Vreelandella piezotolerans: one gene and its partner. The protein of the gene in region 1 interacts with the protein of each later gene in a pairwise test. Links are inferred from orthologs where the notes say so. Each region holds a gene or a part of one and is shown on either strand. Other genes may lie near its edges. The genes, in order: GYM47_RS15215 and lhgO.

Region 1 (11,715 bases):
TACCGGCCATTGACCGCGTCATGGCGGATATGGCCGAAGGTGTTCGTGAAGACGCGCTGGGTCATCAAGACCCGTAAAACACGTAGCACAGCGCTCGCGACGGCCCCTTGGGTCGTCGCTGTTTTAGACGTCAGGTCAATACGCTATCAACGACGGGTTTCCATAGGCGATCAAAAAACGTTCAGATAAGGAGCTTTCTGGTGGAAGACGCGGTAGCGCCCAGCAAAGGGTTGGATCGAGTGGCTTTCTATACGCTAAGGAGTGTGACTCGTCTCTGCGACGGGGTGGGCGTTGCGCTCATGGCCGCTATTCTGCTGCTGATCGTGGCGGCCGTGATTGCCCGCGACCTGCTCGGCGTTGGAATGCCCTGGACAGAAGAGGTGGCTTCGATGCTAGCCATCTATGCCATTGGTTTTGGGTCTTTATCGGCTTGGGTGCGCGGCGAGCACCTAGCCGTTGATCTGTTTAGTCACAAGCTTTCCGGCCTGGGTCGGCATGTTCAATATCGTCTCACGGCGCTGATCTCGTTTGGCTTTTTCGCGCTTGCCGCTTGGGGTGCGTGGATCATGTCGGACGTGAGCGCCAACAATAAAACCGTCTCGCTCAGCATCAGTTTCAGTTACCTCTATTACGGTGTCTTTTTCAGCTTTGTGGGCATGGCGCTGATCGCCCTGTGGCAATGCGTGCGTGGTCCCGTGGTGTGGTTGGGCGCGGCCCGTGAAGAGGAGGCCTCTCGGCCATGACCGAATTACTGATTTTTGTCGGTGGCCTGCTAGCGCTCATGGCGATGGGCTTACCTGTCGTGGTCGCCATCGGCGTGACGTCCTTTGTTGCCCTCGTCGTGACGGGAACCGGCGGGTTGCCCGTCGAGCTGCTGCCATTACGGATGGTACAAACCCTCAATAACTTTACGCTTTTAGCAATCCCGCTGTTCATCTTGGCCGCCAATATCATGAATATCGGCTCCACCACGACGCGCATTTTTGACTTTGCCACCGCCTTGGTGGGCTTTACCAAGGGCGGCCTGGGCCACGCTAACGTGGTCGCCAGCTCTATTTTTGCCACTATGTCGGGCACTGCCGTCGCCGACGCTGCCGGGCTTGGCAGCATCGAAATCAAAGCCATGAAAGAGCGTGGCTACGCACTGGGGTACTCGACCGGCATCACGGCGGCCTCCAGTGTGATCGGCCCCATCCTCCCGCCCAGCATCGCCCTCGTGGTCTATGGCTGGCTGGCCAATGTGAGTATCGGTGGGCTGTTCATGGCGGGGCTACTGCCGGGCATATTGATGGCGCTGCTGCTCATGGGCATGACGCTATTGCTATCGGCCAGTGGCAAGGTGGTGATGCCGAAGCCGGTTCCCTTCGATGCGTGTGAAGTCGCCCGCACGGGAAAACGTGCCATTCTGCCGTTGATGATGCCGGCGATCATTGTCGGTGGCATCTGGGGCGGCTTTTTCACACCGACAGAGGCAGGCGCGATTGCCTCGCTCTATGCGGTGATTTTGGGTGGCTTGATCTATCGCGATTTGAGTTGGCGGGACCTTTTCAATGCTTTCCGTCGCACCCTGATGTTCAGTGCGGTGATCTTGCTGATTATCGCGGTATCTAGCTTCTATGGCTGGATTCTCGTGCGTATGGGCATCCCCCAGGCGCTGGCGGGCCAAGTGGCTAGTATCGATATGCCCATGTTCGTGCTGCTGCTCTGCTTTGCGCTGTTCTTCCTGCTGATCGGCTGCTTCATGTCGGTGATCGAAAGCATCCTAATTTTCACCCCCATTGTCGTGCCCGCCGCGTTGAGCGCCGGGCTAGACCCCGTACACTTCGGTATCGTCATGGTGATTACGCTGTCGGTAGGCGTGATTACCCCGCCGTTTGGCACGGTGCTGTTCTTGATGGTGGGCATTACACGCTTACGCTATGACCAAGTGGTGACCGCGATACTGCCCTTCTTGCTGCCCATCCTGGCGACCATTCTGCTGCTGATCGCCGTACCTGGGCTGGCCACTTGGCTGCCCGATGTCATGGGGTATTGAAGAAGAGTCGTTTGCTTCGCCCCTTAGACGCTAGTGACGTGAGGGGCGAAGACGAGGTGGGTATTAGAAGAACGAAGGTAGATAAGTAGCTTCTTTACCCATCCGCTCTAATCTTCTCGACAATCTCCGCCAGCGCTTTCTCTGCCTGGTCGTTGTCGACTTGGCAGGTGCCCGCGTTCAGGTGACCGCCACCGCCGTAGCTTAGGCATAGCTCGCCTACGTTGGTGCGGCTGGAGCGGTTGAGGATCGATTTACCAATCGCTAGCACGGTGTTCTGCTGCTTGAGCCCCCACATTACGTGAATCGAGATATTGCAGTCGGGGTACATGGCGTAGATGACAAAGCGGTTGGTCGCGTAGATGATCTCCTCGTTGCGTAGGTCCAGCACCACCACGTTGCCATGTACGGTAGCGCAGCGCTTGATCTGCTCTTTCGCTAACGTTTCGTGTTCACGGTAAAGCGTAGTGCGCTCGTGTACATCGTCGAGGGCGAGGATTTCATCGATGGTGTGCTCTCGACAGTAATCGATCAACTTCATCATCAACTGATAGTTGGAAATACGAAAATCGCGAAAGCGGCCCAGGCCCGTGCGGGCATCCATGATGAAGTTCAGCAGCACCCACCCCTGAGGATCGAGAATCTCGTCTTTATTGAACTGGGCAGAATCACCTTTATCGACGGCGTCCATCATGTCGTCCCAGCGGGCGGGGAAGGCCTCATGTCCGCCGTAGTACTCCCACACCACGCGGGCCGCAGACGGGGCGTCTGCGTTGATGATGTGGTTGTCGGCCCGCTCGACGTTACGCACCGTTTCGCTCAAATGGTGATCGAAAGCCAAGTGGCAGCCAGGCACGTAGGGCAGGTTGGTGGTGATGTCGTTGGCATCGATCTCGATGTTGCCGTCCTGCATGTCCTTCGGATGCACGAAGGTAATGTCGTCGATGAGGCCCAAATGCTTGAGCAGGGCACCGCAAACCAAACCATCAAAATCGCTGCGGGTCACTAAACGAAACGTGGATGCTTGTTGGGTAGACATTTGTTTTCTCGATACGATGAACGGTGACCAAAAGATACCAGCAGTTATGTTGGGTTAAAATAAGCCTTTCTGGCCTTGCAACCTCTCCCTCCAACGCTTCTGCTTTGACCGCTATCTCTGATGCTTAATTAGCCTGCGTGCTGAATGGCATGAATCGCTGGGTCCCATGTGTCAAACATAAACAAGTTTTCGCTAATTAAAAGTCGCGGATCAGCGGATATATAGTTGCGTATTTATTCAATAAGCTTCTGAAAAATATATGATACATGGGTTTTGGGTATGCTCTGGTACGGTGGCTGCAGTGACTGGGCAAGAGCGAAAAGTTAGGACGACTCGCCGCTCTTATCGATCGTGAAGATGCAACGTTGTGAATATTGAACGCTGAATTGAACGAAAGAGTTGCCATTAGGAGGCACGAGCATGAAAAAGGAAGCTCTCAAGAAACTGGGTATTCTGGGTGTATCGTTTGGTCTGGTAGCAAGCCCGTTGGCGTTTGCGATGGAAGAGCACGAAGAGCAGCCTACAACACCGCAAGAAGAGACCATGCAGGACGAGCAAGGCACCTATAACTCCTACGACACCGGTCAGGAGCAGGATGCCACGACGGATGACGTGACCACCGAGTACGAAGAGGAAGAGCAAGAATTTACGTACGAAGAAGAGGAAGAAGAGCAGGAGCAGTGGGAAACGGAAAAGGACGACACGTCCGGCCAGTAACCTCCTCTTAGCGAAAGGAAGTCCTTCACCTCACGCTCATGGATGAGCAGCACAGTGCCCCGCCATTGCGGGGCACTGTTGTGTTGGAATTATTGTGTTGAAATTATTGTGTTGGAAGAGTGGCAACGTTTAATAAAGCGCCGTATCTCACTAGACGGATAGGCTATGGTAAAAGCAATGCTTCATTAACATGAACACCCGACAAGGACGTTGCTAACGTGTTTACCTGGCAAGAAGTGCCGCACCTTCCCCGTGCGGAAGGGCGTATAGATGCGATCGATCTCGCCCGTGGTGTAGCGATTGGGCTGATGATTCTCAGCCACACGGTGAGCGGGCTGATTGGCATACGCAACGTGCCCGATTGGGGCATGGTGCCCGTCCACTTTCTTACCAAGTTCTCTTCTTCTCTGTTCATTTTAGTGTTTGGGATTGCGCTGGCCGTGGCGTTTTTAGCGTCTACCCAAACGGATGCATGGCCAAGACGGCGGCTAAAACTGTGGGTGCGCGCGATAGAAGTGTGGTTTTGGTACAAGGCGCTCACCATCGTCGAGATGCTGCCGTATTACGCGCCTGGCGATATTGTCGATGCGCTGCTTTACCAGCGCTTTGCGATTTGGGTAGAGATTCTCGGCTTTTACGCCATTGCGCTACTCTGGGTGCCGCTCGTGCTGCCGCTATGGGCGCGCGCACCGCTATGGAGTCGGTGTACGCTCATTATTGGCTTGACCACGCTTTCTGCCTGGCTGCAGGGGTTAAGCTTTGGCGGTAACGATACCTTGAAAGCGTTGCTGGTCGATCATGAAGACCACTACACCTGGGGGCAGCTCAGCCGCGCGCCGCTGATTTTGACGGGCCTGCTGATCGGTGAAGCCCTGCTGCGCTGCTATTTTGATACGGCGCTGCGGCGACGACTGGTGCTGGCGCTGGTGGGCGTGGGGGCTGTCATGGTCGCCGCGTTCTATGGATTGGCCTTGGCCGAAGGCGATGTGTCTGCCGCGATGTTGGCGGTGGCGAATAACGATGGCAAGCACCCGCCTGGGCTAAAATTCACGCTGTACAGCGTGGGTGGTGCGCTGGTGATTCTGGGCATGGCGCTAGCGGGTGGGTCGGCGGCATCTCGGGTGTTGACACCGCTGACGGTCGTGGGTAGCGATGCCCTCAAAGCGTTCATTTTTCACATTGTAATGATTTTTCTGGTGCTGCGTTTTCTGCTGGAAGGAGAAGGCATGTACACCTATCCACAGGCGCTTGGCGTCGGTGGGCTGTTGATTATTGGGGCCGCGCTGTGGATTTGGCTAACGCGCTGGATCGCCCGATACAAATAATTCGCCACCATCAGCGGTAGGAGGTACGGTTGCGACAGTTTAAATGCTGGCTAGCGGCAGCGCTGGTAGGTGTTTTATTGCCCGCCAGCGCCACGGTATGGGCTAACACGAACTGGTATTACGAGGTCGATAAGCAGAGCCCTTGGCAAGGCGATCTAGACGCCCGAATAAGCGCCATTGAAGACGTATTTGGCGGAGCACTTGGCGTTTACGTTCAGAATCTCGCAACGGGCGAGGCGTACGCGTGGCAGGCAGACGCCCCCTGGTATTTGGCATCGCTGATTAAAGTGCCCGTGGCGGCTCAGGTGCTGGCCGAGCGTCAGGCGGGCACGCTCTCCTTGGATGAACGCCTGATCCTGGCACGTAGCGACTTTGTCGATGGCGCAGGGCCGGTCAATTGGCACGACCCCGGCACGCCGATCTCGGTGCGCTACCTGCTCGAGCAGATGCTTACCGTCAGCGACAACACCGCCACGGACATGCTGATCGACCGCGTCGGCCTGGATGCCGTGAATGCTCGTGCCCGCCGTATGATCGCTGCCAGCAACGGCCAGCCGGAGCATCTCGGCCCCATCAGCAAGCTGGTGGACGTTCGCCAAGGCGTGTATGGCCAATGGCATCCCGGGGCTCGCCAGCTGAGCGGGTTAGATTTTATCGCCCTGCGACAATACGGTGTGAACCAGCGCTCCGCTGCGTTGGCCCGTGTGCTGGACGTGAGCGAAGAAAGCTTCGGCCAACCCGACTATGACCACGCCTTCGATGCTTATGAAGCCACGGGTGAAAACGTCGGCACGCTGCGCGCCTATGGCGACCTACTGGCCAGCTTGCATCGCGGTGGCATGGAGGATATGAATGCCGAACAGCGCCAAACGCTGCTTGGCATCATGCAACGAACCCAATCCGGTGAGCACCGTTTGAAACGGGGCATGGGCCGCGCATTTACCTTTGCGCACAAAACGGGCACGCAGCATCGGCGAAGCTGTGATGCTGGCATTGCCTCTCGCGAGGTGCTCGCCTCCCAGGAGAGCCGCGCCGGAAACGGCCCTTGGGTCGTGGTGGCGTGTACCCGTGGGCCGCTCTCGGTGCAGGCGCACGAGCGCGCTTTGGCGAAGGTGGGCGAGGCGCTTCGTTATAGCGGTGCCTTGGGTCACGACTAGCGGCAGGCGTGGTAAACTGGCCCGCCAAATTGGTTTTATTAAAGGAGTTCGTTATGGCACGTGCCAGCGCCCGTCATATTTTGGTAAGCAGCGAAGAGCAGTGCAACGCGCTGAAACAAGAGATCGAAAACGGTCGTGATTTCGCCGATGTCGCCAAGCAGCACTCCAGCTGCCCCTCCGGCCGCCAGGGCGGCGACCTGGGTAGCTTTGGCCCCGGCCAAATGGTGCCTGAATTCGACAAGGTCGTCTTCAGCGGTGAACTCAATAAAGTGCATGGGCCGGTACAGACTCAGTTTGGTTATCACTTGCTCGAAATCACCAGCCGCACCTAGCACTCTGTCTGACTGGCGGCGCACGCCGCTTTTCCAGACATCGTCTAATCCCTTTTAAAGGCCGTCATGCACCGCGGCTGCCGTCGCGGTGCCATTGGCATCGTGCTGTGCCGGTACTGCGCTGGCCCGCGATGTAAGGAGCACGCCTTGAACGACCCTATCATCACCATCGATGGCCTGAATAAAACCTACGAAGGTGGCTTTCAGGCGCTCACCCGTGTGGATTTGACCATCCAACGCGGTGAAATCTTTGCTCTGCTCGGCCCGAACGGGGCGGGTAAAACCACGCTGATTAGCGTGGTATGTGGCTTGGTTAACCCAAGCGAAGGCCATGTCATCGTCGACGGCTTCGATAGCGTGCGCGATTACCGCCAAGCCCGCGAGCGGATCGGTCTCGTGCCGCAAGAACTCACCAACGAAGCGTTCGAAACGGTGTGGAACACGGTGAGTTTCAGCCGCGGCCTGTTTGGCAAAGCCCCCAATCCAGCCCATATCGAAAAAGTGCTCAAGTCGCTCTCGCTGTGGGATAAGCGTCACAACCGTTTGATGACGCTCTCCGGCGGTATGAAACGCCGGGTTTTGATTGCGAAAGCACTCTCCCACGAGCCGCGCATTCTGTTTTTGGATGAGCCGACCGCCGGGGTGGATGTCGAGCTTCGCCGGGACATGTGGGACGTGGTGCGCGGGCTGCGCGATGAGGGGGTAACGATCATTCTCACGACCCACTACATCGAAGAAGCCGAAGAGATGGCCGACCGCATTGGCGTCATCAATCGCGGCGAGATCGTGCTGGTAGAAGAAAAAGCCGCGCTCATGAAAAAGCTGGGCAGCAAGCAACTGACCCTGCAACTGCATAGCCCGCTGGCGGAATTGCCGCCCGCACTGGCGCGGGAAGCGCTCAGCTTGGCCGCCGACGGTCATGAGCTGGTGTACACCTACGATGGTCGCCAGGAAGAGGAAGGGCGCGGGATCTCTACCTTGTTAACGCAGCTAGAGCAGGCGGGCATTGGCTTTAAAGACCTACACACCCGGCAGAGCTCGCTGGAAGACATCTTCGTTGACTTGGTGAAGGAGCGTTCATGAACCTCTATCCCGTTCGCGCGATTTACATGGCGGAAATGGCGCGCACCCGCCGCACGCTGCTGCAAAGCGTCGTCTCGCCGGTGATCTCCACCTCGCTCTACTTCGTGGTGTTTGGCGCGGCGATTGGCTCGCGGATCACGGAAATTGGCGGCGTGAGCTACGGCGCCTTCATCGTGCCTGGCTTGATCATGCTCATGCTGCTGACCCAAAGCGTCTCGAACGCCTCGTTTGGCATCTTTTTTCCCAAGTTTTCCGGCAGCATCTATGAGATTTTGTCGGCGCCGATCTCCTATCTAGAGATCGTCGTGGGCTACGTAGGGGCGGCGGCCTCGAAATCGATACTGCTGGGGCTGATCATTCTCGGCACGTCCAGCTTCTTTGTGCCATTGCAGATCGCCCACCCGTTCTGGATGCTGACGTTCCTAGTGCTGACCGCCGTCACCTTCAGCTTGCTGGGGTTCATCATCGGCATCTGGGCAGATGGCTTCGACAAGCTGCAGCTCGTGCCGCTGCTGGTGATTACGCCACTCACGTTTTTAGGCGGCAGCTTCTATTCCATCGATATGCTCCCGCCGTTTTGGCAGAGCGTGACCCTGGCGAATCCGGTGGTCTATCTCGTCAGCGGCTTCCGCTGGAGCTTCTACGGCATCAGCGATGTCAGCTTAGGGGCCAGCGTGGCGATGATCTTGCTGTTTCTGGCGGCAAGTCTTGCCACCATTGCCTGGATTTTCCGCACTGGCTACCGCTTGAAGCCTTGATATCGATGTGTGCTAGTCGACGTTTTTTCAAAAGGTGATGTTTGTTTATGCCGCTACTACACAGTACCGTTTACCGCTTGGAGCCTTCCCTCGACGGCGAACGCTTGAGTGTGACTGCCCCACCTACCGAGACCGACACCGCCAGCAATGACGCGGTGATGGCAAGCTTGGTGAACGCGCTAAACGACACTTACAACACCAAGGCAAAAGGCTGGGGGCGTTTTGCCGAGCAGGGTGAGCAGGCAAGCCCCTTGGTGGCGTGGCTCAAGGCGTATCAAGCCGACGAGCAAACCTTTGCCCAATTGTCCAGCGCCATGGCCGAGCGGCTGGCTCAAACGTTGCAGGGCCAGCTCTCGGTGGGCGGTTTCTTGGTCATCGCCCATCTTCGTCAAGGTGACACCGAAACGCTGTTCATGGCGCTCGTGCATCAGCGGGAAGGCATTGGCTTCAACGACGCGCACCAAGCGGTGCCCGCCGCCCAGCTCAATACGAGCCAGCTCACGCTGGCGGCACGCATCAACGTGACCCAGTGGCAGAGCGGCGCGGAAAGCACGCAGTACGTGTCGTTCCTGAAGGACCGCGGCGGTAAAAAGCTGGCCGACGGCGTCGCGGCGCTGCTGGGGATGGAGGAGGGCATCGATGCCCCGGCCGAAACCCGTACGCTGCTGAAAGCCTTTAGCGACTACGTCGAAAAAGAGGACCTGGACGACGATGCCAGTCGTGAAAAAACCGATACGCTGGTCGACTACGCCAACGAGCAGTTACGCCGTGGCGAACCCATGACGCTGGAAGAGCTCTCCGAGCTCGTCGACGAGCAGCAGCCCAGGGCGTTTTACGACCATATTCGCAACGCCGACTACGGCCTTTCGCCGGAAATACCGCCGGACAAACGCACCATTAGCCAGTTTCGCCGCTTTACCGGTCGCTCTGGCGGCGTCTCGATCAGCTTCGATTCACACCTGCTGGGTTCCAGTATTGAATATGACGAAACCCAAGATCGGCTGATCATCAAACAAGTGCCCAAACAGCTCAAAGAGCAGCTCGCCAAGCGCAAGGATTGAGGCGGCACTCTCGAGGCATCTTGGAGTCCTAAGCTAGCCACTGACAGGAGGAGTTCGCCGTGCTGGATGCCATTCACTCTTTTTTTCAACAGGCCCTCTCTGCGCCTGAGCAGCGTGATGACCAAAGCCTGACCCTGGAGCTAGCCTCGGCAGCGCTACTGTGTGAGGTGATGCGCGCGGACTACGATCAGAGCGACGTAGAGCGCGCGGCCCTCAAGCAAATGCTGATGGCGCGCTACCGGCTCGATGAACAAGATGTCAGCCAGTTGATGGCATTGGCAGAGGCGGAGGTCGACGATGCAGTGGATCACTATCAGTTCGTTAGCCTGATCAAACAGCACTACGACTACGATCAGCGCCTGGAGCTGGTGAACCTCATGTGGGAGCTGGCCTGGGCCGATGGCTCGCTCGACCCGCTGGAAGAGCATCGCATCCGTCGGCTGGCGGATCTACTTTACGTCAGTCATAGCGACTTCATTCGCAGCAAACTCAGCCATTCACCCGACGAGAGCGTAATCCATCCCAACACTCACGGTAAAGGAGCGCCGAGACGCCCATGAGCGATACGCAGGAAGCAACGAATTTAACCGAACTGATCCACACCATGGAACGGATGGAGCGGGAAAACGCGCAGGTTAGCGTGGATGATGTGGTGCATGCGGTGGGGCGGCGCTCGTTTGGGCCGCTGCTGCTGTTGGCAGGCTTGATTACGCTGGCGCCGATCATTGGTGATATCCCCGGAATGCCAACGCTGATGGCCGCCTTGGTGCTGCTCACGTCGGTGCAGCTTTTGATCGGTCGAGCAACGTTTTGGCTACCTGGTTGGTTGCTCAACCGCTCTTTGTCTCGGCATAAATTCGATAAAGGGCTGCACTATATGAAAAAACCGGCCCGCTGGATCGATGGACTGCTGGGCGTGCGCTTGGCGTGGATGACGGGCTATATCGGTATTCGGGTGACGGCCTTCGCTTGCCTGCTGGTGGCGTTAGCGATGCCACCCATGGAGTTCATCCCTTTCAGTGCCAATGGCGCTGGATTGGCACTTTCGCTGTTTGGGCTGGGGCTGGTGGCGAGAGATGGCCTGATGCTCGCACTGGGGTTTTTGCTGACGGGCGTGACGTTTACGGTCGTCTTGATGAATCTTATTTAATACTTACCAAGCGCTGCTTGTGAACTGGCTCCGCTGGTCGACGTGTCAGGCAGAGTCAAGGTACGTTTGTGATGGGCTTGGATACCATAAGGAGCAATGCGTCTACGATGAGTCACTCACCTTCACCTCAGTCGACACCGCCACCCAAACCGCCTCACGAGCAGTCTACTTGGGAGAGGCGTATCGAGACGGCGCTGTGGAATTCGCGCTTTTTGGTCATGCTGGCGGTGGTGCCAAGCCTGCTGGGCTCGCTGATGCTGTTTATCGTCGGTACGTTGGATATTTTCAAGGTAGTGGGGGATGTGCTGCACTACTACTTGGTGGATGACAGCCAAAATATCCATGACACCCTGGTGCCCGACATCATTATCGCGGTGGATATCTATCTGATTGCCATCGTGCTGCTGATATTCGGGCTGGGCGTGTATCGATTGTTCGTCTCGCGTATCGACCAAGCCGAGGTGCGTTACCCCGCCCACCCCTTCAACGTCGCCTCGCTGGATCAGTTGAAAGACAAAATCGCCCGCGTGGTGATTCTGGCCGTGATCATCGAGTTCTTCCGCGCCGTGGTGGACATTCGCTTCGCCACACCGCTGGATGCGATCTACTTGGCACTGTCCGTGCTGGCGCTGGCCGCTGCGCTCTACTTGATGAGTTTGGCGCATAAAGGGGAGTAGTTGGCGAGGGCGTGACGTTTCTTGCGCCGCGCTACCCATCCTCCAATAAATCGACGACCAGCTCATTCAACCGTTGCTGAAATTGACCGCCGGGAGAGGGCGGCGTTGGGTCTGACGTAATCACCACCGTCATGTCGCGCTCAGGAATCACATACAGCGCCTGCCCGCCATATCCTCTCCCGTAAGCAACGTCTTCCCCCGCGAGCGTCGTCATAAACCAGCCAAAACCGTAGCCATCACCTGTCCAAGGCGATTGGCCTCTGGGCGTCCAAGAGTGTTCTACCCAACCCTCTGGCAGCACGCGCTGGCCATCGGTCCTGCCGTCATTACGGTATAGCTCCCCAATCGCAATGAGCGCGCGTGGGGAAAGCTGCATGTCGTTCC
Region 2 (11,845 bases), 2.6 Mb from region 1 along the record:
GGCCTTGGCGACGGTTGAGCAGCCCAGTGAGCTCGTCATGGTGGGCCAAATACTCCAAACGTTCGTTGGCCTGTTTCAAGCGCTCCTCGAGCTGCTTGCGCTGGGTGATATCGACGATGAAGGTGACTTTGCGCGATTGACCATCGTCGCCCTCGATACGGGCAGCTTCGGCGATGATGGTGCGGGCTTCGCCATTCTTGCAGCGCACTTCCCACTCCTGACGCAGTTCATGGGTCTCCTCGCCGTGGATGAACTCATCGTGGAGTTGACGCATTTGGGCGCGGTACGCCTCAGGCACCACGAGCGTGAAGTGCTGGCCAATCAGCTCCTCTTCTCGATAGCCGTAAAATTGACAGTAGGCCGGATTGACCATCTCGAAATACCCGTGAGGATCGGTAATGCAGATACCGAGAGGCGCCGTTTTGATGACGTTCTCCGTATTCCGTTTGGAACGGTTCACCAGTTGGTAGAGATGGTCCGTGCTCATGCTGGTCATTCAGCTCTCCGTGCGTCGCTGGGACTCTGACCGCAGCGCCTCGAGCAGCGGGGTCAATTCGGTGCCCAGCTTGCCGATCGCCGGTTTGGCATAGAAGAAGCCCTGCTGACGTGTAATCCCCGCCTGGGCAAGCCATAAGGCTTCAGCGCGGGTCTCGACACCTTCGGCAATCAGCGTCATGTCGAGTTCGGAGGCGAGCACAATAATGGCATTCAGCAGCGCCTGACGACGAGGGTCGTGGTCGCACTGCATCACCAGTTCGCGATCGATTTTCAGCTTGTCCGGGGCGAGGTCGGTGAGCAGGTCCAGGTTGGCATAGCCGTTACCGAAGTCATCGAGAGCGGTTTTGAAGCCCATGGAGCGATAGGCGTCGATGATGTTGCAGATGTGTTGCCGGTCGCGCACACGCTCGGTTTCGGTGATCTCGAAAATGAGCTTGTCGGTTGGCCAGCCGACTCGCTGCGAGACTTCTAGCGTTGCCTGAATACATGCTTCCGGTTCGTATACGGCATTGGGAAGAAAGTTGATGGAAAGATCCGTTTCCATACTTAGTTCACTGGCAAGCTCGATGGCTTTGACTCGGCAGGATTGATCAAAGCGGTAGAGTAGGTCATCGGTGACTTGGGAAATGACACTCCAAGCCGACTCGCCATTGATGCCTCGAACCAAGGCTTCGTGGGTCGTCACGCGTGCCAGGGCAACGTCCACGATGGGTTGAAACGCCATCGTGAAATCAAAGGGGAGCGCTCCCTCGCAGCGTTTACACGTGCCATTTACCCGCGCGCAGTTACCCATAACGTCTCCTGACATGTTCGCTTGCGCTCGCTAACGTGGCGGCAATACCGCTCACCTTGATTGTCAAAAGCCCGAGTATGTCCGTGCTTTGTTAGACAGGTATCAACAGAGAAGATATCGCCAGTCTAGCGGCTTATGTCATGTCTGTATAGGTTTTGTATAGCGAAGTGGGCGATGAGGTGAACGCTTTCCTCCCAATAAAAAACGCCCCGAAGGGCGTTTTGAGAAGCGGGGCGGTAGGTTCGTTTGCCGCCAATAGCGTCTGATTAGATTATGCCCGCTTGGCGAAGCGCTAGGCGCTGCTCATCGCTGATGCCGATGGCATCCAGCACGCTGTCCGTGTGCTCGCCAAGCGTGGGCGGCGCTGTGGTGGCACTGATCGATTCGCCGTTGATGCGGATCGGATTGGCTACGAGGTTGACCTCACCTGCCTGGGAATGGGGCAACGTTTGTTTCAATCCGCGTGCTTTGACATGGGGGTCGTCGAACACGCGATCCAGGGTATTGATCGGCCCGCAGGGCACGCCCACGGCCTCGAAGGCCGAAAGCCAAGTATCGGTAGGTTGTGCGCCAAGTGCCAATTCCAGAAGCGGTATCAAGGTGTCGCGATGCTGAACTCGGCTGCCGTTGGTGGCGAAGCGCTCGTCTTGAGCGAGCTGCGGCTGGTCGATCACCTGGCAGAAGCGTCTGAACTGCTCGTCATTACCGACTGCCACGATCATATGACCATCGGCCGTGGCAAAGGCTTGATAGGGCACGATGTTGGGGTGTGCATTACCCAGACGTTGGGGCACCTGGCCAGACGTCAGGTAGTTCAACGCCTGATTGGCCAACACGCCCACCTGCACATCCATGAGTGCCAGATCGATATGGCAGCCTTTGCCACTATCGCGGCGTTGGTAGAGGGCCGCCAGCACCGCATTGGCGGCGTACAGGCCGGTAAAAATATCGGTGATGGCGACCCCCACCTTGACCGGGCCGCCCCCGGATTCACTGTCCGGTTTACCGGTCAGGCTCATGAGGCCGCCCATGGCTTGGATCATGAAGTCGTAGCCCGCCCGGTGGGCGTAAGGGCTTTCCTGGCCAAAGCCGGTGATGGAGCAGTAGACCAAGCCGGGATTGAGTGCTTTCAGGCTCGCGTAGTCCAGGCCATACTTTTTCAGCCCGCCCACCTTGAAGTTCTCGAGCAGCACGTCCGACTGCGCGGCGAGCTGCTTGATCAGCGCTTGGCCTTCGGGCTTGGCCATATCCACCGTCACCGAACGCTTACCGCGATTGGCGCACAGGTAATAGGCCGATTCCGTGCTGCCGGAGAGCCAGGGCGGCCCCCAGTGGCGGGTATCATCGCCGCTTTGGGGACGCTCGATCTTGATCACTTCGGCACCCATGTCGGCCAGCATCTGCCCACACCAAGGGCCTGCTAGTACCCGAGAGATATCGAGTACTTTAATGCCTGCTAGGGGCTTGGCGGCTGTGCTCATCGGGTGCCTCGCTGAGTAGCTACGAATTTAGAAGAACGACTGGATGCCGGTTTGCGCGCGGCCCAGAATCAGGGCGTGCACATCATGAGTTCCTTCATAGGTATTCACAGACTCCAGGTTCACCATGTGACGAATCACGCCGTACTCGTCGGAGACACCGTTTCCACCGTGCATGTCGCGGGCCACGCGAGCGATATCCAGCGCTTTACCGCAGTTGTTGCGCTTGATCAGCGAGATCATTTCCGGCGCCCAGTTACCGCTGTCCATCAGGCGGCCCACTTGCAGAGCGGCTTGTAGGCCCAGGGTGATTTCGGTCTGCATGTCGGCCAGCTTCTTCTGGATCAGCTGGTTGGCGGCCAGCGGGCGGCCAAACTGTTTACGGTCGAGGGTGTACTGACGGGCAGCGTGCCAGCAGAACTCGGCGGTGCCCATCACGCCCCAAGCGATGCCGTAGCGGGCTTTGTTCAAACAGCCGAAGGGGCCTTTCAGGCCGCTCACGTTAGGCAGCAGGTTCTCTTCGGGCACGAAAGCGTTGTCCAACACGATCTCGCCGGTGATGGAGGCGCGCAGAGAGACCTTGCCTTCAATTTTCGGGGTGGAGAAGCCTTCGGTGCCACGCTCGACGATGAATCCTTTGATTTGGTTGTCGTGGGCGGCAGATTTCGCCCATACCACGGCAATGTCGGCAATCGGACTGTTGGTGATCCACATTTTGGCGCCGGTCAGGCGGTAACCGCCATCGACCTTTTCCGCACGGGTAATCATGGAGCCTGGGTCGGAGCCATGGTCGGGTTCGGTCAGACCAAAGCAGCCGACCATCTCGCCGCTGGCAAGCTTAGGCAAGTACTTATGCTTCTGCTCTTCGGAGCCGTAGGCTTCGATGGGGTACATCACCAGCGACGACTGGACGCTCATGGCCGAGCGGTAGCCGGAATCGACACGCTCTACTTCGCGGGCGATTAGGCCATAAGCCACATGGTTGACGCCCGCACCGCCGTATTCCGGAGACACCGTGGCACCTAGCAGGCCCAGCTCGCCCATCTCGTTCATGATCTGTCGATCAAAACGCTCTTCACGGAAGGCGCTGAGCACCCGAGGCTGCAGGTTTTCCTGGCAGTAGTCGTGAGCGGCATCGCGGATCTGGCGCTCTTCGTCGGTGAGCTGGCTTTCCAGCAGTAGCGGGTCGTCCCAGTTGAAGCGTGTCATGGCGTGAACTCCGAAAGATGATCGTGTTGAGCCCAATGTATCGCCGTTATTTAAAAATTTCTACATTTTTTTAAAACGAAGATTTTAATCGATGCCACGGGCTTGGAGTACCCGGGTAATGATGGGAACTGGCGTCATGAGGTGGTCGCGCATCAGGTTAGCGGCTTGCTCGGCGTTGCGCGCCAGAATCACGTCGACCAGAGCGGCATGCTCCTGGCGTTTGGTGTCAAGGGCTTGGGGCGACATGACGGTCTCTTTCAGCCATAAATGGCGGTAGCGCTCCACCTGATCGAAGAGGGTGTCACGCATTTGCAGCAGGTGCGGCGAGTTACAGCCGCTGGCGATGGCGGTGTGAAACGCTTTGTGGCGCAAATCCCAACCATCCAGCAGCTCGTCGGGGGAGCTGACTTCGGTCACTTTGGCTAGCCGGTGGGCGGTCGCCAGTACGTTGGCTTCCCAATCGTCGTCGCCGCGCTCGATCGCCAAGCGCAAAATCAGCCCTTCCAACTGGGCGCGGGCATCGTAGATATCGTTCAGCTCGGCCAGCGACATGGCGGCCACTCGGTAGCCGCGTTGACTGATGGCGACCACCAAACGGTCGGCCACCAGCTGTGAAAGGGCTTCGCGCAGCGGCCCGGTGCTCACCCCGTAATACGCTTTCAAGCGGCTCATCAAGAGCTTCTCTTCAGGCGCGTAGCGGCCGCGAATGATGTCATGCTTGAGCGATTGGTAGGCGCTCATCGCGAGGTTTTGACGCGGGGCTTCATGCTCCATGGGAACTCCTTGAACCAATGTGGCTTAGACCAATGTAGGGGCGTGGCGGTCAACGCTGAATAGCGGCTATTATCAATAAATTTTGAAAATTTGGCACAGGTAACGACATTCATGTGGGATTTCATCATTGTAGGCGGTGGTATTTTGGGATTTTCTACCGCCATGCAGCTGCAACAGGCGTACCCAGATAAGCGCCTTTTGGTGATCGAGAAAGAGTCGGGAGCGGCCCAGCATCAAACCGGTCACAATAGCGGTGTGATTCATGCGGGGGTCTACTACACGCCGGGCAGCCTGAAAGCGAGGTTCTGCCTGGAAGGCAACCGCGCCACCCGTGAATTCTGCGACCAGCACGGCGTGCGCTACGACATCTGCGGCAAGCTGCTCGTCGCCACCAATGCACTCGAAAAACAGCGCATGGAGGCGCTGTGGGAGCGCACCGCCGCCAACGGATTGGAGCGAGAGTGGCTAGAGACCGAGGCGCTCAAAGAGCGCGAACCCAATATCACCGGCGTGGCGGGGATTTACGTGCCTTCGAGTGGCATTGTGAACTACGCCGAGGTGACCCGTGCCATGGCGGCGGAGTTTACCCGCCTTGGCGGTGAGATCCGCTTTGACCACCGCGTGACCGGGTTGGAAGAGCGTACCAACGAGGTAGTGGTGACGACCCAAAAGGGCGCTTTCACCGGTCGTTACCTCGTCTCTTGCTCGGGACTGATGGCCGATCGCGTCATCCGCATGCTGGGCAAAGACCCTGGCTTTACGATTTGCCCCTTTCGCGGTGAGTACTATCGGCTACCCGAGCGCCACAACCAAATCGTCAACCATCTGATTTACCCTATTCCCGATCCTGCCATGCCGTTTTTGGGCGTTCACCTGACGCGGATGATCGATGGCACGGTCACCGTGGGGCCGAACGCCGTGTTGGCGTTAAAACGCGAGGGCTACCGCAAACAGGACATGTCGCTGAGTGACATGGGCCAGATGTTCACCCACCCTGGTATCTTGAAGGTGTTAGGTAAACACTTGAAGCCGGGGCTCTTCGAAATGAAAAACTCGCTCTACAAGCGTGGCTATCTCGAGCTGGTGCGTAAGTACTGTCCCAGCTTGACGCTCGACGATCTTACGCCTTATCCCGCAGGGGTGCGCGCCCAGGCGGTCTCTAAGGATGGCAAGTTGGTGGACGACTTTTTGTTCGTGAACACCAAGCGCACGGTGAACGTTGGCAATGCGCCGTCGCCGGCGGCCACGTCGGCGCTGCCTATCGGGGCGCATATCGTCGAGCACGTCAAAGCGCTGTTGAAATAAAAAGCCGCATGGCGCTGGATTAGCATCTTACGCGCCAGCCGTGCTAACTTCTGTCCACCGCTCCAAAGGCTGGCAACACCAGCCTGGGGCTGGGGCTTCACACCTCCTTTACGTCAACCATACCTATAAGTCCAAGTAGGACGGAGGAAACGCTCATGCGAACTCTAAAATATACCGTCGCCGCCTCCATGCTCGCCGTGGCGCTGCCTGCCAGCGCGCAGCAGCTCTCGATTGCCACGGGCGGTACTGGCGGCGTTTACTACCCCATCGGCGGTGGCTTTGCCGAAATGATCAACAACCATATCGAAGGTGCTCAAGCGACGGCTGAAGTGACCGGCGCCTCGGTCGAGAACATGGGCTTGATCATGCGTGGCGACGCCGATATGGCGCTGGCGTTGGCCGATACGGTCTACCAAGCCTATACCGGCACCGGCGATTTCGAAGGCCGCCAGATCGAGAACACCCGCGCGCTGGCGTCGGTGTATCCCAATGCCGTGCAGCTCGTCACCCTGGCAGAGTCTGACATTCAGAGCATTGCCGACCTGGCCGGTAAGCGTGTCTCTGTAGGCGCACCGGGTAGCGGCACCGAGCTGAACGCCCGTGCTCTGCTAGAAGCCAACGGCGTGAGCTATGAAGACTTCACGCCCCAACGTCTTAACTTCAACGAAACCGCTGACGCCATTCGTGATGGCGATATCGATGCCGGTTTCTGGAGCGTTGGGCCGCCCACCAGCTCCATTCTCAACCTCGCCGCGACCCGCGACATTCGCCTGATTAGCCTGTCGGATGAAGAGATCGCCAACGCTCAGGAAGAGGAAGCGGTCTTTGCACCTTACGAGCTGGCGGCGGGCATGTACGACGGTATGGACGAGGCGGTACAGACCATCGGTATCCCTAACGTGCTGGTCGTCAACGCCGATATGGACGAGGAGCTGGCCTACCAGTTGACTCAGCTGCTGTTCGAAAACACCGATGAGCTGATTGCTGTCCACCCGGCTGCCAATGACACCACCATCGAGTTCACTATGAACTCTACGCCGGTACCGCTGCATCCGGGCGCGCTTCGCTACTTCGAAGAAGTTGGCGCTGAGATCCCGGACCGTCTGCGTCCGTAACCCATTAGGAGCCGTGCCATGCAGTGGCAACGACGACTGATGGCGCTCTTACTGATGAGTGGTTTGTTCGCCGAAGCGGGGGCCTCCCCCGCTTCGGCGACTGCGTCTTGGCATCTGCGGGTCGTGACCGAGCAGGGCGACACGCTCGTAGATGCAGCCGCGCCGCAGGGCAGCCGCTGGTGCATCCAGTGGCAGCACTCTGTCGAGCACTTTACGGTGTTGGACTGTTACCGCAACGCGGGTGGCACGATGCAGCTCGAGCGCAGCCACCAACCGGATTTTGCCGCTGGGCTTGGGCACATTTTCGGGCGCGGCGAGCAGGTGTCGGACGGCCAGGGCGGTTACTGGATCAATGCCATCGACGAGCCAGTGGCGAACAATCGCTACGTACTACGGGTCGGCTCGACGGCCGTCAATCACCGCGTCATGTGGCCAGATGGCGAGCATCCCACCGTGAGCCTGAGTGAGCGAGCGGCTGGCCAACGCGTCACGATAGCCTTGTCATCGCGTTGAGTGTCGTTAGCCAAACACCTCATAAGTGCGCCGATCGATGTCGCTTTTCATAAAAATTAAGTGGGTGTTAACCCCCAAAGTTAGCTTATGCTTCCGAGGACTTCATGAACGAATCCACGCCACCGCCGACTGTGATGCCGGGCGGCAATGCGATTCAACCCCGCTTCGTTTTATGGTGTATCACCATCGTGGCGGTGGGACTGTCGTTATTCCAACTCTACTCGGCGGGTATTCAGCCGCTGGGCCTATTTTATCAGCGCAGCATTCACCTAGCGCTGATCATGCTATTGGCCTTTTTGATGTTTCCGGCCTTTGGGCCAAATCGTAAGCGCGGCATCGTGGGCTGGGGAATCGACCTGGTCTTCTTTGCCGGTGCGCTGATCACGGGTGGCTACTTGGTGTTCAACTTGGATGCCATCTTCAGTCGCGCCGGGTTCTGGAACCAGACCGATATTTTGGTTGCCTGTATTGCCACGGTCACCGTACTCGAGGCCAGCCGCCGCGCGGTGGGTTTTGGTATGACGGTGATTGGCTTGCTCGCTATCGTTTATGCGTTTGCCGGCCCCCGTGGGGAGCTTCCCTGGCTGGGCGAGTGGATGCCCGGCATCATGGAGCACCGTGGCTACAGCCTCGACCGCGTGGCCGGGCAGCTTTACCTGGGCCAAGAGGGCATTTTTGGCCTGCCGCTGGGAGTTGCCGCTACCTATATCTTCATTTTCGTCCTCTTCGGTGCTTTTTTGGAAAGCACGGGTGCCGGTAAGTTTTTCATCGATATGGCTTACGCCGCTACTGGACGCCAGCGCGGCGGTCCGGCCAAAGCGGCCGTTCTGGCCTCGGCGGGTATGGGATCGATTTCGGGCAGCGCCATTGCCAACGTGGTCACCACCGGCGCGTTCACCATTCCGCTGATGAAGAAACTGGGCTACCAGCCGAAGCAGGCGGGGGGCATCGAAGCGGCCGCTTCCACCGGCGGGCAAATCATGCCGCCGCTGATGGGTGCAGGCGCCTTCTTGATTGCCGAATATACCAATACGCCTTATTTAGAGATCGTCAAAATCAGCATTCTGCCGGCGATCATGTACTTTGCGACGGTCTATCTGTTCGTCCACATCATTGCCTTGAAACAAGGCATGCAGGGCATGGCCAAGAGCGAGCTGCCCCAAATGCGCCAAGTCATGAAAGATGGCTGGCACTTCCTCCTGCCGCTGGCGGTGTTGGTATGGCTGCTGGCCATGAGCATGTCGCCCATGCGCGTGGGGTATTACGCGGTCGTCACCATGGTGGCGGTGGCCGTCTTGCGCTATGCATTATGGTACTTCTTCGTGGCACCCAAACAGGGGCAACCGGTCACGGTCGAGCGCACGAAAGCGGTCGTGTGGGCAGGGCTCGTGAAGCTGGTCCAGGGATTAGAGTTGGGCGCGCGCAATGCCGTGGCGGTCTCCATGGCTTGCGCTGTCGCCGGTATCATCGTCGGCGTGGTCGGTTTGACCGGCCTGGGTCTGAAGTTCTCCTCCATGATGCTGGCGTTCTCCGGTGGCAACCTGGTGCTGGCACTGCTGTTGGTGCTGTTGGCGAGCCTAATTTTGGGGATGGGGTTACCGGTCACTGCCAGCTACATCGTTCTGATCGTGCTGGTGGGGCCAGCGCTGACCGCCGAGTTCGGTGTGCCGCTGTTGATCGCTCACTTGGTGGTTTTTTGGTACTCCCAGGACTCCAACGTCACGCCACCGATTGCCCTGGCGGGGTTTGCGGGGGCGGCCATTGCCGGCAGTAAACCCATGGAGACGGGCTTCCAAGCGTGGAAGTTTGCCAAGGGGCTCTACCTGATTCCGCTGTTCATGGTCTTCAATCCGGAGATCATCATTGGCGGGCCGGTGCTCGTGGTGGTATGGAATGCAGTCATCGCGCTACTGGCGCTATGTGCGTTCGCGGCCTCGCTAGAAGGCTACCTGTTTACGCGTATGTCTTGGCTGCCTCGTTTGGCCATTGGTGGCGCCATTGTCGGTGTGTTCTACCCAAGCTTGTGGACGGAGGTGGCCGGCGTCACGGTCATGGTCGTAGCCATCGCCGCTAACTGGCAGGCGAGCAAACGGGAGCCAACGCCGGTGGCCGGTTGATTTTGCCTAGGAGAAAAGCAGCACCAAAAAAGCCCGGGAACATTCGTTCCCGGGCTTTTACGTTTTAGCGTCGGTTCGTATTTAGAAGATCGACTCTGCCGTGCCAGACCCCTGCGAGCCACTGGCTTCCTCAAGCTCTTGGCTAATGCGCCGAGGCTGGAAATCCGGTAGATGGTCTCTGTGGAACAGCTCGGTCATGCCGCCCGGTTGGTCATCGTGTAAACGACGGCCCGTCTCCGGGTCCACCCGTGCGGTGACGATGGTGTCGGGACGCTCTGGCAGTGCAGAGGGGGTTCCTTCGAGCGCATCGCCCATGAAGTCGATCCAGATGGGTAGAGCGGCATTCGCGCCATACTCGGCAATGGTGTCGTTGCTGTCTTTACCGACCCACACCGTGGTGACGAGATTGCTATTGAAACCGGCAAACCAGGCGTCTCGCTGGCTGTTGGTCGTGCCGGTTTTACCGACGATATCCTCACGGTTTAGGCTCAGTGCACCTCGGCCCGTACCGGAGGTAATGACGTCGCGCAGCATGTCTCGCAGAATATATACCGCTGCTGCGTCGGCCACACGAGGGGCGATCGGGTAGGTCTTGCCATCGATCTCGACGGTTTCCTGGCCCTCGGCGCAACTCACGCAGGCAACCTGCGGCGTAGCTTCATCGATCACTTCGTTATCGTCATCGCGGGTCACCCGCTCGATGAACCAAGGCGAGACTTGGAAGCCGCCGTTGGCGATCACCGCGTAGGCGTTGGTCATCTCCATGGGCGTGAGACTGGCGCTACCCAGGGCCAGTGACAGGCCGCGGGGCAGACGCTCCGGCGAGAAGCCGAACCCTTCCAGATATTGGATCGTGTGGTCGAGCCCCATGGTTTGCAGCACGCGAATGGTGACGAGATTGCGCGAACGTGCCAGTGCCGGGCGCAGGCGCATCGGACCTTGGAAGTCGCGGCTTGAGTTGACCGGGCGCCATAGTGAATCGCTGCCATCATCCAATACCACCGGCGCGTCGTTGACCACGCTCGCCGCGTTCATTTCGCCATCTTGCAAGGCGGCGAGATAAATGAACGGCTTGAAGATTGAGCCGGACTGACGCTGGGCTTGCACGGCGCGGTTGAACTTACTAGCGTTGAAGTCGAAGCCGCCCTGCAGCGCCAGAATCGCACCGGTGCGTGGGTCTTGCGCCACCAGCGAGCCTTCGGCGTCTGGACGTTGGGAAAGGCGCAGCGTGCCGTCATCGGTCTCGATGACGCGGATGAGGTCGCCCCGTTCGGCAATCTGTGCCGCATTGGTCGGTTCGGCCCCTCGGCTACGCGGGCTCAAATAGGGGCGCGCCCAGCTAAGACCACTCCATGGAATCGTTTGCAGCTCACCGCCACGAGTCAGCACCTGCATCTCACGGCCACTGCTCTCGACCACGATGGCAGGCTGCAGCAGGCCATAGTTGGGCGTACGCTCCAGTACCTGAAGCCAGTTGCTCACATCGCCATCCACGCCTTCGACTTCGGTTTGGCTACGCTGGGCAGCCTGACGAGCGGTTTGGCGGATCTCCGGCGACTCTGACAGCTCCTCTTCCAAACCCTGGGTAGTGGTCTGCTCTTGGGCTTCGACCAAGCTGGGGGCAATGTCCTCTTGCTCGGCACCCCGCCAGCCATGGCGTAAGTCGTAAGCGATCAGGCCATTGGCCAGCGCCTGACGGGCAAACGGCTGCAGTTCGCTATCGATGGTGGTGTAAATGCGGTAGCCACCGGTATAGGCGGTATCACCAAAGCGCTCGATGGCGTATTGGCGTGCCATCTCTGCCACGTAGGCGGCATCCACCTCGGTTTGGGTGTAGTGGCGGCGTGCGGTGACTGGGGCCTGAACGGCACTTTGATAGGTATCGTTATCGATATACCCAAGCTCACGCATGCGGAATAGGATCCAGTTGCGACGAATCAGCGAACGCTCGGAGTTGGCCAGTGGGTTGAACGCCGAGGGGGCTTTGGGCAGTCCGGCAATCATGGCGGTTTCCGCCAGGCTCAGCTCGGCGAGTGGCTTGTC

The links.
Region 2: the proteins of GYM47_RS15215 (region 1) and lhgO interact in binary tests that used the Escherichia coli proteins (3 or more experiments, as listed by UniProt). The link is inferred for Vreelandella piezotolerans from one-to-one orthologs.

Annotation. Positions count from the first base shown.
Region 1 is NZ_CP048602.1:3,316,899-3,328,613, reverse strand. What follows is about bases 5,234-7,962. They hold GYM47_RS15215 (peptidylprolyl isomerase), read left to right. Parts: upstream 5,234-6,323; coding sequence 6,324-6,602; downstream 6,603-7,962. Other genes in these bases: GYM47_RS15205 (ABC transporter permease), read left to right, coding at 7,682-7,962; GYM47_RS15210 (ABC transporter ATP-binding protein), read left to right, coding at 6,750-7,685; GYM47_RS15220 (serine hydrolase), read left to right, coding at 5,234-6,270. Outside these bases: GYM47_RS15250 (TRAP transporter substrate-binding protein), read left to right, coding at 1-77; GYM47_RS15245 (TRAP transporter small permease), read left to right, coding at 201-743; GYM47_RS15240 (TRAP transporter large permease), read left to right, coding at 740-2,035; GYM47_RS15235 (DHH family phosphoesterase), read right to left, coding at 2,130-3,071; GYM47_RS15230 (hypothetical protein), read left to right, coding at 3,492-3,788; GYM47_RS15225 (heparan-alpha-glucosaminide N-acetyltransferase domain-containing protein), read left to right, coding at 4,007-5,113; more of GYM47_RS15220, read left to right, coding at 5,143-5,233; more of GYM47_RS15205, read left to right, coding at 7,963-8,443; GYM47_RS15200 (nucleoid-associated protein), read left to right, coding at 8,491-9,504; GYM47_RS15195 (tellurite resistance TerB family protein), read left to right, coding at 9,564-10,064; GYM47_RS15190 (exopolysaccharide biosynthesis protein), read left to right, coding at 10,061-10,654; GYM47_RS15185 (YqhA family protein), read left to right, coding at 10,762-11,331; GYM47_RS15180 (serine hydrolase domain-containing protein), read right to left, coding at 11,363-11,715. UniProt on the Escherichia coli protein: PPIases accelerate the folding of proteins. It prefers amino acid residues with hydrophobic side chains like leucine and phenylalanine in the P1 position of the peptides substrates.
Region 2 is NZ_CP048602.1:761,361-773,205, forward strand. Bases 4,102-6,960 are described here. They hold lhgO (L-2-hydroxyglutarate oxidase), read left to right. Parts: upstream 4,102-4,863; coding sequence 4,864-6,057; downstream 6,058-6,960. Other genes in these bases: csiR (DNA-binding transcriptional regulator CsiR), read right to left, coding at 4,102-4,752; GYM47_RS03575 (TAXI family TRAP transporter solute-binding subunit), read left to right, coding at 6,213-6,960. Outside these bases: GYM47_RS03545 (GGDEF domain-containing protein), read right to left, coding at 1-496; GYM47_RS03550 (EAL domain-containing protein), read right to left, coding at 497-1,291; GYM47_RS03555 (CaiB/BaiF CoA transferase family protein), read right to left, coding at 1,558-2,772; GYM47_RS03560 (acyl-CoA dehydrogenase), read right to left, coding at 2,800-3,978; more of csiR, read right to left, coding at 4,063-4,101; more of GYM47_RS03575, read left to right, coding at 6,961-7,172; GYM47_RS03580 (DUF1850 domain-containing protein), read left to right, coding at 7,191-7,685; GYM47_RS03585 (TRAP transporter permease), read left to right, coding at 7,790-9,802; GYM47_RS03590 (penicillin-binding protein 1A), read right to left, coding at 9,884-11,845. UniProt on the Escherichia coli protein: Catalyzes the dehydrogenation of L-2-hydroxyglutarate (L2HG) to alpha-ketoglutarate and couples to the respiratory chain by feeding electrons from the reaction into the membrane quinone pool.